One region of the Mycolicibacterium chitae genome, then DNA from elsewhere that is predicted to be linked to it. Evidence: predicted binding sites of a transcription regulator. Region 1 holds the regulator's gene; the other holds the start of a gene.

Region 1 (6,207 bases):
TCCAGAACAGCCGGTTCCTGCTGGCCGAGCTGGCCACCGAGGCCACCGCGGTCCGCATCATGATCGACGAGTTCCTCAAGATGCACATCGACTCGCACCTCTCGGCCGAGCAGGCCGCCATGGCCAAGTGGTACGCCACCGAGGCGCAGGTGAAGCTCATCGACCGGTGCCTGCAGCTGCATGGCGGCTACGGCTACATGCGTGAGTACAGCGTGGCGCGCGCCTATCTGGACGCCCGCGTGCAGACCATCTTCGGCGGCACCACCGAGATCATGAAGGAAATCATCGGGCGCAAGCTCGGAGTCTGATAGCGGCCATTAGCCGCACGGGTGTTGAATCACCGTCGGATATCAATAACGCGCAGACCGGTCGCGGCTGCACGTTATTCACGACAGCAGTGGGTATTGTCTGCAAAATGACCTCAATATGGCTTCACGCTGCGCCGATACGGGGAGCGGTCGCGGCGGGGTCGCTTTGCGGAAGTGCAGCGGTCGGAAAGCGTGGGTGGGTTTGATGACACGGCAGCGAATGGCATTCGGCTTTATCGGCCGAGCGGTAATGGGATTGGCGTTGGCGGCGGCCACCGCGGTGCTGTACGCACCCGCGGCCACCGCCTCGCCCGAGAGCGACGCCGCGGCGGCCATCGATGCGGCGTGGAACGCCGCCGGTGGGGACGCATCACAGTTGGGTCCGCGCGACGGTGGGGTCTATCCGGCGGGGGCGGGCTTCGGTCAGAATTTCGCCGGCGGCGCGATCTTCTTTTCGCCGGCGACCGGCGCGCGGACCATGCACGGCGCCATTCTCGAGAAATACCGCGCCCTCGGTGGCCCCGCGGAAAGCGATCTCGGCTTTCCGAAGATCGATGAGGGCCCGGGCCGGGTGAGCCCCGAGAGTCGCAACTCGACCTTCAATGCCGGCGACAATCCGGTGATCTTCTGGACCCCGGAGACCGGGGCCTGGGTGGTGCGCGGCGCCATCAACGCGGCCTGGGATCAGGTCGGCGGGTCGTCCGGGATCCTCGGCGTGCCCATCGAGGACGAGAGCTACGACGGTGATGTCGTCACGCAGCGCTTCACCGGCGGTCTGCTGTCGTTCGACACGCGGACGCGGACCTTCACCACCGAACCGCCGGAACTCGCCGGTCAGCTGGCGGACCTGAACATCCCGTCGGACCCGGCCTCGGCGATCGCCGCGGCCTGGCGCGCCAATGGGGGAGCGGACGGACCGCTGGGCGCCCGCGCCGGTGGCCCGTACCCGATCGGTGCGGGCGGCACCGCCCAGGACTTCGCCGGCGGCAAGGTGTTCTACACGCCGGAGACCGGGGCCTTCGCCGTCACCGGGGACATCCTGGCCAAGTACGAGTCGGCCGGCGGACCGGCCGGCGACTTCGGTTTCCCCGTCGCCAGCGAGGCCGACGGCGGCGTGCCCGACAGCCGGGTGCAGGCGTTCTCCGCGCCCGACAATCCGGTGATCTTCTGGACCCCGGACCACGGCGCGGTCATCGTGGGCGGCGCGATGAAGGCCGCCTGGGATGAGCTCGGCGGCGCCACCGGCGAGTTGGGCGTGCCGACCGGCGACCAGAACACCGAGGGCACCACCGTCACCCAGCAGTTCAGCGGCGGTGAGCTCGCCTGGAACAGCGCCGACAACACGTTCAGCAGCGACCCGGCCAACCTCGCCGAATCGCTGGCCGGACTCGAGGTGCCCAACGCGCCGGTGCCCAGCACCCCGCCCGCGGCGCCGGAGCCCGCCGACGAGGGCGGCGTCACCTGGCAGAACTGGTGGCTGTGGTGGATCATCCCGCTGGCCCTGCTGCTGCTGGGCTCGCTGTACGCCTGGATGGCGATGAGCAAGCGCCGCTCGGACCGGTCGGAGCCCGACTTCGACGAGGACGCCGACGACGCCCGGTATGACACCCGCTACGGCGAGGACGCCCGCTACGGGGAGGATCCGCACGACGGGCACGAGGGTCACGAGGACTTCCGCGGGGAGTCCAGCCGCTGGTCGTCGCGCTCGGACTTCGCCGAGACCGACGACGACGGTTACGACGACGGCGGCTACGACGAGGGTGGGAACTACGGCAAGGGCGGCTACCTCGCGCCGCCGGTGTGGTCGGAGCGCGAGGCCGAACCGGCCACGACCCGCTTCGACGAACTCGGCGACGACGGGCTGTTCACCCACCACGGCGGGGTGCAGGACTCCGGGCTGGCCCACCTCGACGACGACTTCGAGGAGCCGATCGCCGACGAGGATCCCGACGCGGTGGACACCGCCCCGACGCGGGTCGTCGGTGCGACCGACGACCAGCCCGAGCCTTCCGGTGGGCGCCATTCGGCCTTCGGTGACGAGTCGCGCCGTTCCTGGGATGCGCCCGAGGACGACGACTACCTGCCGGGCCCGGGTTCGCTGTTCGCGCCGGTCTACGGCGCCGCGCCGCCGCCGGCCCCCGAGTACACCGACGACGTTCGGTTCGGTGCCCACGCAGAGGCCCCGGCACCGCCGGAGCCCGCCGAGCAGGATCGCGATGCGGGGCCGCCGCCGGACGCCGGCGCACCGCCGGCCATCCATCTACCGCTGGACGATCCGCACCGGGCCCCGGACGGCTACCCGATCAAGGGCAGCATGCGCACCGGCCGGTATCACGTCCCGGGCACACCCGGTTACGACGAGACCGTCGCCGAAATCTGGTTCGCCAGCCCGGAATTGGCCGAGGCGAACGGCTTCAGCCGGGCCGACTAGGGCCGTCGATCAGATCTAGGGCCGTCGATCAGATCTTGCGGATGACGGTGACGACCTTGCCGAGCACGGCGGCGTCGTTGCCGGGGATCGGGTCGAACGCCGGATTGTGCGGCATCAGCCACACCTGACCGGCGTTGCGCTTGAAGGTCTTCACGGTGGCCTCGCCGTCGATCATGGCCGCGACGATGTCGCCGTTGTCGGCCACGCTCTGCTGCCGGACCACCACCCAGTCGCCGTCGCAGATCGCGGCGTCCACCATGGATTCGCCGACCACCTTGAGCAGGAACAGCGAGCCCTCGCCGACGAGTTCGCGCGGCAGGGGGAACACATCTTCGACGGCCTCCTCGGCCAGGATGGGCCCGCCGGCGGCGATCCGGCCGAGCACCGGCACGAAGGTGGGCTCCGGCAGGGCGTCCGAACCGGCCACGTCGGTCACCACCGCGGGCTGGGCGTCGTCCACCCCGCGCACGTCCACGGCGCGCGGACGGTTCGGGTCCCGGCGCAGGTAGCCCTTGCGCTCGAGCGTTCGAAGCTGGTGTGCCACTGAGGAAGTGGACGTCAACCCAACCGCGTCGCCGATCTCTCGGATGCTGGGCGGGTAGCCGCGGGTGGTCACCGAGGCGCGGATCACCTCGAGGATGGTGCGTTGCCGTTCGGTGAGCGAGGTGTCGCGCGCGCCATCGCGTTTGGCGCCGGAACCTGACTTGGCGTCTGCGGGGGTGCTGCCGGATTCGGTGTCAGCCATGGCAACGAATTTAGCCCTCCCGACCTGGATAATCAAACATGTGTTCGACGTGTGTCGGATCGCCGGGTCGAACTTCTTGTCGGAGGTCGGGTTTATCGTTCGGCTACGGTTCGATCACATGTTCGGTTTCGGGCTTTCCTTCGAACAGATGGTCGATTAGCTTTCGAACATAGGAGCGAACGGATGTACGGCTCGCATCGACCGGAAGGATCGGACATGACACACACCAGCGTTTACCCCCAGGCGTGGGAGACCGCATTCGCCGCCGCACCGGCGGAGTTCGACGCTGGGCAGCCGCGGGCCCCGCGCCGGGGCCGGGCGCTGCCCAGGGTGGTCGACGGCGGCCGTCCCGGACCGAGCCGCCCCGCCCCGATGGCGCCGCGGTATCGCGGCACCGGCGTCCGGATGTCGCGGGCCGTGCACACCCGGCGCCCGGCCAAACAGGTCCGGCCCGTCACGATCGTCGGCCTGGCGCTGTTGGCCGGCCTGATCACGATGTGGCTGGGCGCGGTGGCGCAGTTCGGCGAGGCGGTGCGCGACGCCTCGGCGCCGGTGCCGAATCAGCTCGCGGTGGTCCAGGTGAAGTCGGGGGAGACCCTGGCGCACCTGGCGGCCCGGGTCGCACCGGAGGCGCCGGTGAGCAGCGTGGTCGACCGGATCCGTGAACTCAACGAGCTGCAGTCACCGGTGATCGATGCGGGCCAGACCCTCATCGCCCCGGTCGGCTGAGTCCGATGACGGTCGTGGAACTCGGCTCGGTGACTCGCGCCAGATGGGCGCGGGTAGTCTCTGAGACGACCAGTTCATCTCAATGCCGGGGCGATGAAGGAGTGGACATGCACTGTCCTTTCTGCCGTCATCCCGATTCGCGCGTGGTGGACTCCCGCGAAACCGACGAGGGGCAAGCCATCCGCCGGCGCCGCTCGTGTCCGGAGTGTGGGAAGCGGTTCACCACGGTGGAGACCGCGGTGCTGGCCGTCGTCAAGCGCAGCGGCGTCACCGAACCGTTCAGCCGGGAAAAGGTGATCAGCGGCGTGCGTCGGGCCTGTCAGGGCCGTCAGGTCGACGACGATGCGCTCAACGTACTGGCCCAGCAGGTCGAGGACGCTGTACGCGCCTCCGGTCCGGAAGTGCCCAGCCACGAGGTCGGGCTGGCCATCCTGGGTCCGCTGCGCGAACTCGACGAGGTGGCCTATCTGCGGTTCGCCTCGGTGTACCGGTCGTTCAGCTCCGCCGAAGACTTCGAACGTGAGATCCAGGACCTGCGCCGCCACCGCGAGGGCCTGGCCGCGGGCTGATCGACGGCCCCCTCAGTCGAGGTGGCGCACCCCGTCGTCGACGACGGCGCCCGCGACGCGCACCCATCCGTCCGAACTCCACTGCGTCTCGATCCGCGAGCCCTTGCCCTGGATGATGACGAGATCCTGGCTCAGATAGTCGGTGATCCGCACCGCGGCCGAGCCGGTCGCCTCGTCCTCGGGCACTCCCATGTCGGGCGCGAACATCCGCGCGCGGATTTCTCCGGCGTTCTTGTCGGTCCACGTCCACAGGTAGTGGTCGACGTCGTCGGGAAAGTCGTCGGGATCGGCGGCCAGCACCTCCTCGACGGAGGCAAGGTCGTGGATCGCGAACTCGGGGGCCCACTCGGCCCGCGCGCTGATGGCCGTCAGCTGTTCGGCCCCGACGTCGTAGCTGATCTGGACGATACCCGCCGGAACCCGCAGCGTGTGGATCGGATGGCCCTGGGCCCGTAGCCACCAGGCCGCCCCCACCGTCGGGTGCCCGGCGAACGGCAACTCGGCGGCGGGCGTATAGATGTGGGCCGTCGTGCTGGCCTTGCTGGCGGCCGGCAGGTCGATGAATACGGTTTCGCTGTAACCCAATTGAGTGGCGAGGGGCTGGCGATCCTCGGGCGGCACGGTCGCCGCGTCCACCACGCCGAGCGGGTTACCGAATTCTCCCGCCGAGTCGGTGAACACCCGCAGCACTGTCACGTCGGTAGCCATGGCCCGACTCTACTGCCGACCTCCGGTGGCGTTCGGCCGCCGAGCTAATCGTCGTCGGCGAACGGGTCCTTCCCGCCGTCGTTGGACTGCTGTGCCAGAAAGCGTTCGAACTCGGCGCCCAGTTCGTCGCCGCTGGGCAGATCCTCGTCGCGGGCCAGCAGCGAACGGTTCTCCTGTGCGGCCATGAACGCGTCGTACTGCTGCTCCAGCGCGCTGACGACCTGGGCGACCTCCGCGCTGGCCTCGACCTGCTCGTCGATCTTGGCGCGCACCTCGGCGGCGGCCTGGGTCAGCGCCTGGGTCGGCAACTCGAGCGCGGCCGAGCGGGCGACCTCGTCCAGCAGCGCTTGGGCCGCGGCCGGGTATTCGGTCTGGGCCAGGTAGTGCGGCACGTGCACGGTGAAGCCCACGACCTCGTGACCGTGCTGGGCCATCCGGTACTCCAGCAGGCTCGAGACGCTGCTGGGTACCTGGACCTCACCGACCCACGGCGTGTGCTCGGTGATCAACTCGCGGTCGTTGGCGTGCGCGGTCAGCGAGATCGGACGGGTGTGCGGTACCGCCATCGGGATGGCGCCCAGCCCGATGGTGCGGCGGACGTCGAGGCGTTCGGCGAGCAGGCGCACCGCGCTGATGAAGCGCTCCCACTTGAGGTCCGGCTCCAGGCCCGCCAACAGCAGGAACGGCGTGCCGACGCTGTCGCGCAGCGCGAACAAC
Region 2 (6,207 bases), 2.5 Mb from region 1:
ACGTACCGGCGGTCGCCGGCGACCGGACGGGATTGGCGTTACCACCCGGTCCCGCAGGTGTTTTCGATGCCGCGGGGCAGCTTCGGGAGGCAGGCAAGTGACGACGTTACTATTGCTGCGGCATGGTGCGACCGAGTGGACCCAGCTGCGACGCCTCCAGGGCCGCACCGACATCGACCTCTCCGCCGACGGCCGGCAAGCCGTCCGCGAACTGGCACCCGTGATCGAGGCGTGGCGGCCCCGCACCGTCATCTGCTCGCCGCTGTCGCGCACCCGGTCCACGGCCGCGCTGCTCGGGGCCCGCGACGTCGTCGTCGACGAACGGTGGGCGGAGGCGGGATTGGGGCAGTGGGAAGGTCTCACCCCTGACGTGATCGGAGACGACTACTTGCACTGGCGCGGCGGGGTACTGGTGCCCCCGTTGGGCGAGACGCCTGAGGTGGTGACTGCCCGGACGACGGCCGCGGTCCACGATGCGACCGCACAGCCCGGCCCGGTCCTGGTCGTCACCCACGGCGGCGTCATCCGTGCGGTGCTCGCGCAGTTCATCGGGCTGTCCACCGGACGGCTGGTGCCCGTCGCGGCACCCAGCATCACCGCGCTCGACGTCGACCCCGACGGCTCAGCCCGGTTGCGCGCGCTCAACGTTGCCGCTCGGCCCGGCTAGGCCGTCCCGCGTTGAGATGCGTCGGCGGATCAGGAGGGCAACGTGAATTTGCCCCGATTACCCACGGCGCGACCGTCCTTGATCACCAGCAGAATGTTGTCGGGCTCGCCGACGGTGTCGATGGCGTCGAGCGGATTCCCGCGTACCACAACCAGATCGGCGAGCTTGCCGGCCTCGATGGTGCCCAGCGTGTCGGCCACCCCGCACAGTTCGGCCGAGGTGCTGGTGCCGGCCACGATCGCCTGCATCGGGGTCAGCCCGCCGAACTTGACCAGGAGCCCGAGTTCCTTGAGGTTGGCGCCGTGATCGGGGGACAGGCCCGCGTCGGTGCCCACCGCGATCTTGATCCCGGCCGCCGCCGAGGCGGCAATCGAATCATGCGCCATGGCATGCCATTTCGCGCTCTTGGCAGCACCGGCAGGGGATGCGGTCACCGGCACCATCGTCTCGAGCAGGGTCGGCACCAGGTAGGTGCCCTGAGCGACCATCTGGTGGCGTAGCTCGTCGTCGAGGGCGTAGCCGTGTTCGATGCTGTGCACCCCGGCCTCGACCGCCGCCCGGACCCCCGCGTAGCCGATGGCGTGGGCGGCCACCGGTCTGCCGCCGTAGTTCTGGCCCTCCTCGACGATCGCGGCAATCATGTCGCGCCGCATCCCCAGCCAGGTCGGGTCGTCGTTGGGGGAGGAGACGCCGCCGCTGGAGGCGACCTTGATGACGTCGGCACCCTGGCGGATCAGGTCGCGCGTGCGAAGTCGCGCGGCGTCGACGGAGTCCACCAACGATCCGCCCACCAGCGGGGTCAGGTCGATCCCGGAGGGCAGGTGGAAGTCCGCGTGCCCGGAGGTCTGGCTGAGCATGTTGATCGCCACCAGCAGCCGCGGACCTTCGATCAGTCCCGCGGCGACGGCCTCCCGCACGCCGGTGTCGATGCCCATCAGGTCGCGTGCGGAGGTCACGCCGTTCTCGAGTGTCACCCGAAGCCGCGCGATCAGCTGGAAATACGCATACGACGGGGGATGTAGCGCAAGCTCTAGTGGGCTGCCGCTGGTTCCGGGCAGGCGGAAGTGCACGTGGCAGTCGAAGAAGCCGGGGCACAGCGCGTTGCCCGCCAGGTCGACGTGCGTGGCGTCCGTCGGCACCTTGTCGGCGGGCAGGTCGGCGCTTGCTCCGACCCAGGTGATGGTGGTGTCGTCGACCAGGACCGATGCGTTGGGCACCGGATCGGCGCCGGTGCCGTCGATCAGGGTGGCGTTGTGCAGCAGGAGGCTTGTCATGGTGGTGCCAACTCCACCAACTTCCGCGGCGGGGCGCAATCGGCCACGCCGGGTCGGTCGGTCGGTCGGTCGCGGAGGAGCGGACCCAAGCCAGGCGCGGGTAGCCCCGGGGTGTCGGAGCGGATCACTAGACTCGGGTTACTGGGCTGGGGAGACCACATGGGGGATGGTGCGCGATGAGCAAGAAGGATTCGTCCTCCAATGTCCTCGGCGGGATCATCTTCGTCATCGTCGTGCTCGTGGCGCTGATCCCGAAACCGGTGTGGATCTTCCTCGGCGTCATCGCCGCACTCTCGGCGTTCTTCGGGTTGGTGTATTGGATCGTCATCACCTACGAGAAATGGCATGCCGCCGCACAGGAGCGTGCCCGCGCAGAGCAGGCGGCCATGGTCGCGGCCGCCAAGCGGGAACGCGAGGAGCGGGCCCGTCGGGAGAAACAACACCGCCTCGACACGCTAGGTAAGGACAACGCGGCGCGCGTCGAGGCGGCGCTGAGCGCCGTCAAACGGGTGACCGGGTCGGAAGCCGCCCGGGCGGGCTGGCTCGGGGACGTCGACTTCGGCCCCGACATCGAGGGGATCACCGACAGTTTCCAGAAGGCACACGCGCTGCGGGGAGTCGCCGACAGACTGTCGGCATTGGACAAACCGAGTGCGGACGACCGCAAGATCCTCGCGGAGGCCAAGACCACGATTGCCAACCTGGAAAGCGTTGCCCGACAACGCGTCGAGCTCATCCAGAAGTGCGCCACGGAAGCGCAACTGATCGACAAATCGCTGCAGACCGAGCGAGAAGACGCCCGAGTTGCCGAGCAGCGGGCCGAGTTGCACGCGAAACTCAGCGCCATGCTGTACGGGATCGAGGCAGCGCCGGACAATACGCCCGCCGACTCGGCCGTCGATGCGGTGATGGCCCGCGTGCAGGCGTACCGGGAGATCAAGAACCAGATCCAGCTGGCGCGTGAGTAAGGGTCTTATCGGTACCAGGCGTTTCGCAGAGAACGCGCGGGAGTTCAGCGGGTGAGTTCGGCGCGGACGTCTTGTTCATCGGCGCCGCGGTCCTTCGTGATGCGGTGATCGCCGGCATTGCGGCACTCCCCGAGGATCTCGACGTAGCCGTAATCCGGGTGGTCGGGATTGGGTGTCACGATCGCCATCACCCTGCCGAGATGCAGTGTGCGGCCATAGTGGTGCTTGTCTTTCGGGGACTCGTCGGCCCACCCGTCCGCTTGCATGGCCGCGACGATCTGCTCGACGTAAGTCCGGTGGTTCACGCCTGCGGGGAAGGTGAATCCCATCCCCACACGACCCCGAAACGGAGCGAACCCCTGATCCGTGCACGAGGCGTAGCGAAAGTCCGCGCCGCGCAGTTGCAGGTCCACCGCGTGGACGAGCCGTTTGGCCGGGTCGACGACCTGCGTGCGGGTCTCTGCGTCGGTCATCTCCGACCCGTCGAGGTGAGGCTTGCCCTCGCACGCTGCGAGCAGCAGAGCGCTGGACATAGCAGCGACGGCCAACGCGATGCGGGTTGCGCCAACCTGCGGAGCCGGTGCCACAGTCGCCCAGTGTCTCAGCTCGAGCTGTCCGGCCTGGACGACGGACGAGATTTCTCTTACTGAATTCTTATTTTCTGGTCTTGGCCGGGAGCCGTTTCTTGTCGGTCCATCGAACTAGTGTTCGAGTCATGAGTAGGGATGCGTTCGGTGACCGGCAGACGGTGCTGGCGTGTCTGGACACCCTCGAAGCGACTCAGCGCAGGTTGGCGGACTGCTCGCTGGACGGGTTCAGCCACGACGAACTCGTGGGGATCCTGGCCCGCCGCGAAACCATGGTCTGGCGCAACCCGGTCCTCGATCAGCGGATCCTGGCCCGGTTGATCGCCGAGGCCAACCCCGGCGATCTGGGGGCGGCCTCGCTGGCCGGGGTGTTGAGCGAACGGCTACGGATCAGCCGCGGCGACGCCGGGCGCCGGGTCAACGAAGCCGCCGACCTGGCCCCCCGCACCACCTTGACCGGCGAAGTCCTCGACCCGGTGTTGCCGGCGCTGGCCGCCGCCCAAGCCGCCGGGGCGATCGGACCCGAACACATCAAGATCGCCCGCAAGGCCTACCAGAAGATCCCGCCCGCAGTTTCGGCCGCCGAACGCGACACCGTCGAGGCCGACCTGGCCGCCTTCGCCACCGAATTCGGCCCCACCGCCTTCGAGAAACTGGCCGAACATCTGATCGCCGTGCTCGACCCCGACGGCGACTACACCGACCGCGAACGCCAAGCCAAACGCAGCCTGCGACTCGGCAAGCAAGGCCCCGACGGGATGAGCACCCTGCACGCCACCATCACCCCCGAACTACGCGCCACCCTGGAACCGGTGCTGGCCAAACTCGCCGCCCCCGGCATGTGCAACGCCGCCGACGAATCCCCCTGCATCAGCGGCACCCCCACCGAAGCCCAGATCCTGGCCGACGACCGCACCATCGGCCAACGCCACCACGACGCCCTACAAGCCATGACCCGCGCCCTGCTGGCCGCCGGCGACCTCGGCCAACTCAACGGCCTACCAGTCACCGTCATCGTCACCACCACCCTGGCCGAACTCACCGCCGCCGCCCACACCAACACGCCCGCACCCGCAGCCGCGCCAGCAGCCGAGACCCAGCCGGCAGCCGAACCGGAAACCGCGCCAGAGACTGAACCGGAAGCCGAGACTGCCCCCGAACCGGAAGCCGCACCGGCGCCGGCACCGGCAGCGGAGCCCGCACTTGAGCCCGAGGCCGAGCTGGCGCCCGAGACCACACCCGAACCGGAAGCCGACACCGACACCGAGACCGAGACCGAGGCCGAGGCCGCCGGGGCCGGTGCGGAGGTCGCCGACACCGCCCCCGACCCCGAAGAAGTAACCGATACGACGGCCGACCCACCGATCGACCCACCGGAACCAAAACCGTTGACCGGCAAAGCCATCACCGCCGGCGGCACCCTGCTGCCCATGGCCGACCTTCTACGCATGGCCAGCCACGCCCACCACTACCTGACCATCTTCGACGGCCACGGCCGCGCCCTATGGCTGGGCCGCACCAAACGCATCGCCACCGCCGACCAACGCATCGTGCTGCACGCCCGCGACCGCGGCTGCACCCGCCCCGGCTGCACCGTCTCCGGCTACCACACCCAAGCCCACCACCTCGCCGGCTGGCTGCGCGACGGCCTCACCGAACCCGACAACCTCGCCCTGGCCTGCGGCCCCGACAACCGCATGGAAAACACCCACAACTGGACCACCCAACTCAACGACCAAGGCCGCGTCGAATGGATCCCACCCCCACACCTCGACCGCGGACAACCCCGCACCAACCCCTACCACTTCATCGAGGACCTCCTCGACTACCACCGCACCACCCGAACACCCAGCGCCGAACGCCGCGACCCACCAGCACCCCCAGAATCCACGGCCGAAGACGACCACGACCTGACGGCACCGAACTATCCACCGCCCCAGGACCATTACCCCTGGCTCGACGACCCGCTACCCGGCGAGCCGGAATACAACGAGGTCATGGCACTCCACGCGGCCGACACCAGCTGGTACCTCGTCGACGACGGGGTCGACGAGGGGCAATGAACGGCGACGGCGGTCAGGCGGCCATCACCAGGCCGTCAGGCGGCCAACACGAGCACGGCGGCGAGCACCACCAGTACCGCCAGTACGGCGCCGACCAAGGCGAGTGCGACCGCCTTGCCGCGATTGTTGCGAATCCAGATCCGGGCTGAAGGCACGGTGATGTAGACGTGGGGTTCCGCGCTGACCATCGATCCTCCTCATGCGGCCGTCACGGGCGACGGCGGGCAGTACCGCCCACCGTAGCCTCACCACCAACCGGTCGCCTCCGACAGCTGCCGGGCCAGCTCGTCGGTCAGGGTGTGCACGTAGGTCGACGTCAGGTGATGCGCGTCGTGATAAACGAGGACGTTGCCCTCGGCGGCGCGGCACACATCAGGCCCGCACACCGCGTCGCTCATGTCCAAGGGCACGATGCCGGGATACCGGTCGAGGTAGTCCAGCGTGGGGTTGTAGCTTTCCAGCGCCTCGGACCGGGGCAGTCCGCAACTGTCCGGATCGCCCCCTTCAGCCAGGCAGTCCACCGGCGAGAAGACCATGCCGTTCCGATACATCCACGGCGTATCGCGGATCCCCAGAATGGGAATACCGTTGGCGGCCAGCGTATCCCAGATGCCAAGGTAGTTCTTGGGCACGAAGTCCCCGGGCGCC

The links. The regulator LexA, encoded in region 1, represses DNA repair genes until DNA is damaged. The targets are predictions, from matches to a motif close to CGAACANNTGTTCG.
Region 2: the regulator LexA is predicted to act here: its motif matches at 3,607-3,620, upstream of EL338_RS26350 (HNH endonuclease signature motif containing protein).

What each region holds. Positions count from the first base shown of each region.
Region 1 is NZ_LR134355.1:3,015,995-3,022,201, reverse strand. It holds gene EL338_RS14295 (acyl-CoA dehydrogenase family protein) at 1-308, shown strand, start outside; gene EL338_RS14290 (LGFP repeat-containing protein) at 514-2,739, shown strand; gene lexA (transcriptional repressor LexA) at 2,768-3,484, opposite strand; gene EL338_RS14280 (LysM peptidoglycan-binding domain-containing protein) at 3,701-4,213, shown strand; gene nrdR (transcriptional regulator NrdR) at 4,321-4,782, shown strand; gene EL338_RS14270 (PhzF family protein) at 4,795-5,490, opposite strand; gene EL338_RS14265 (proteasome assembly chaperone family protein) at 5,535-6,207, opposite strand, start outside.
Region 2 is NZ_LR134355.1:39,308-45,514, forward strand. It holds gene EL338_RS00175 (ABC transporter ATP-binding protein) at 1-101, shown strand, start outside; gene EL338_RS00180 (histidine phosphatase family protein) at 98-667, shown strand; gene EL338_RS00185 (metal-dependent hydrolase family protein) at 697-1,941, opposite strand; gene EL338_RS00190 (hypothetical protein) at 2,118-2,909, shown strand; gene EL338_RS00195 (lipoprotein LppJ family protein) at 2,954-3,382, opposite strand; gene EL338_RS26350 (HNH endonuclease signature motif containing protein) at 3,625-5,559, shown strand; gene EL338_RS26055 (hypothetical protein) at 5,595-5,747, opposite strand; gene EL338_RS00210 (acyltransferase family protein) at 5,805-6,207, opposite strand, start outside.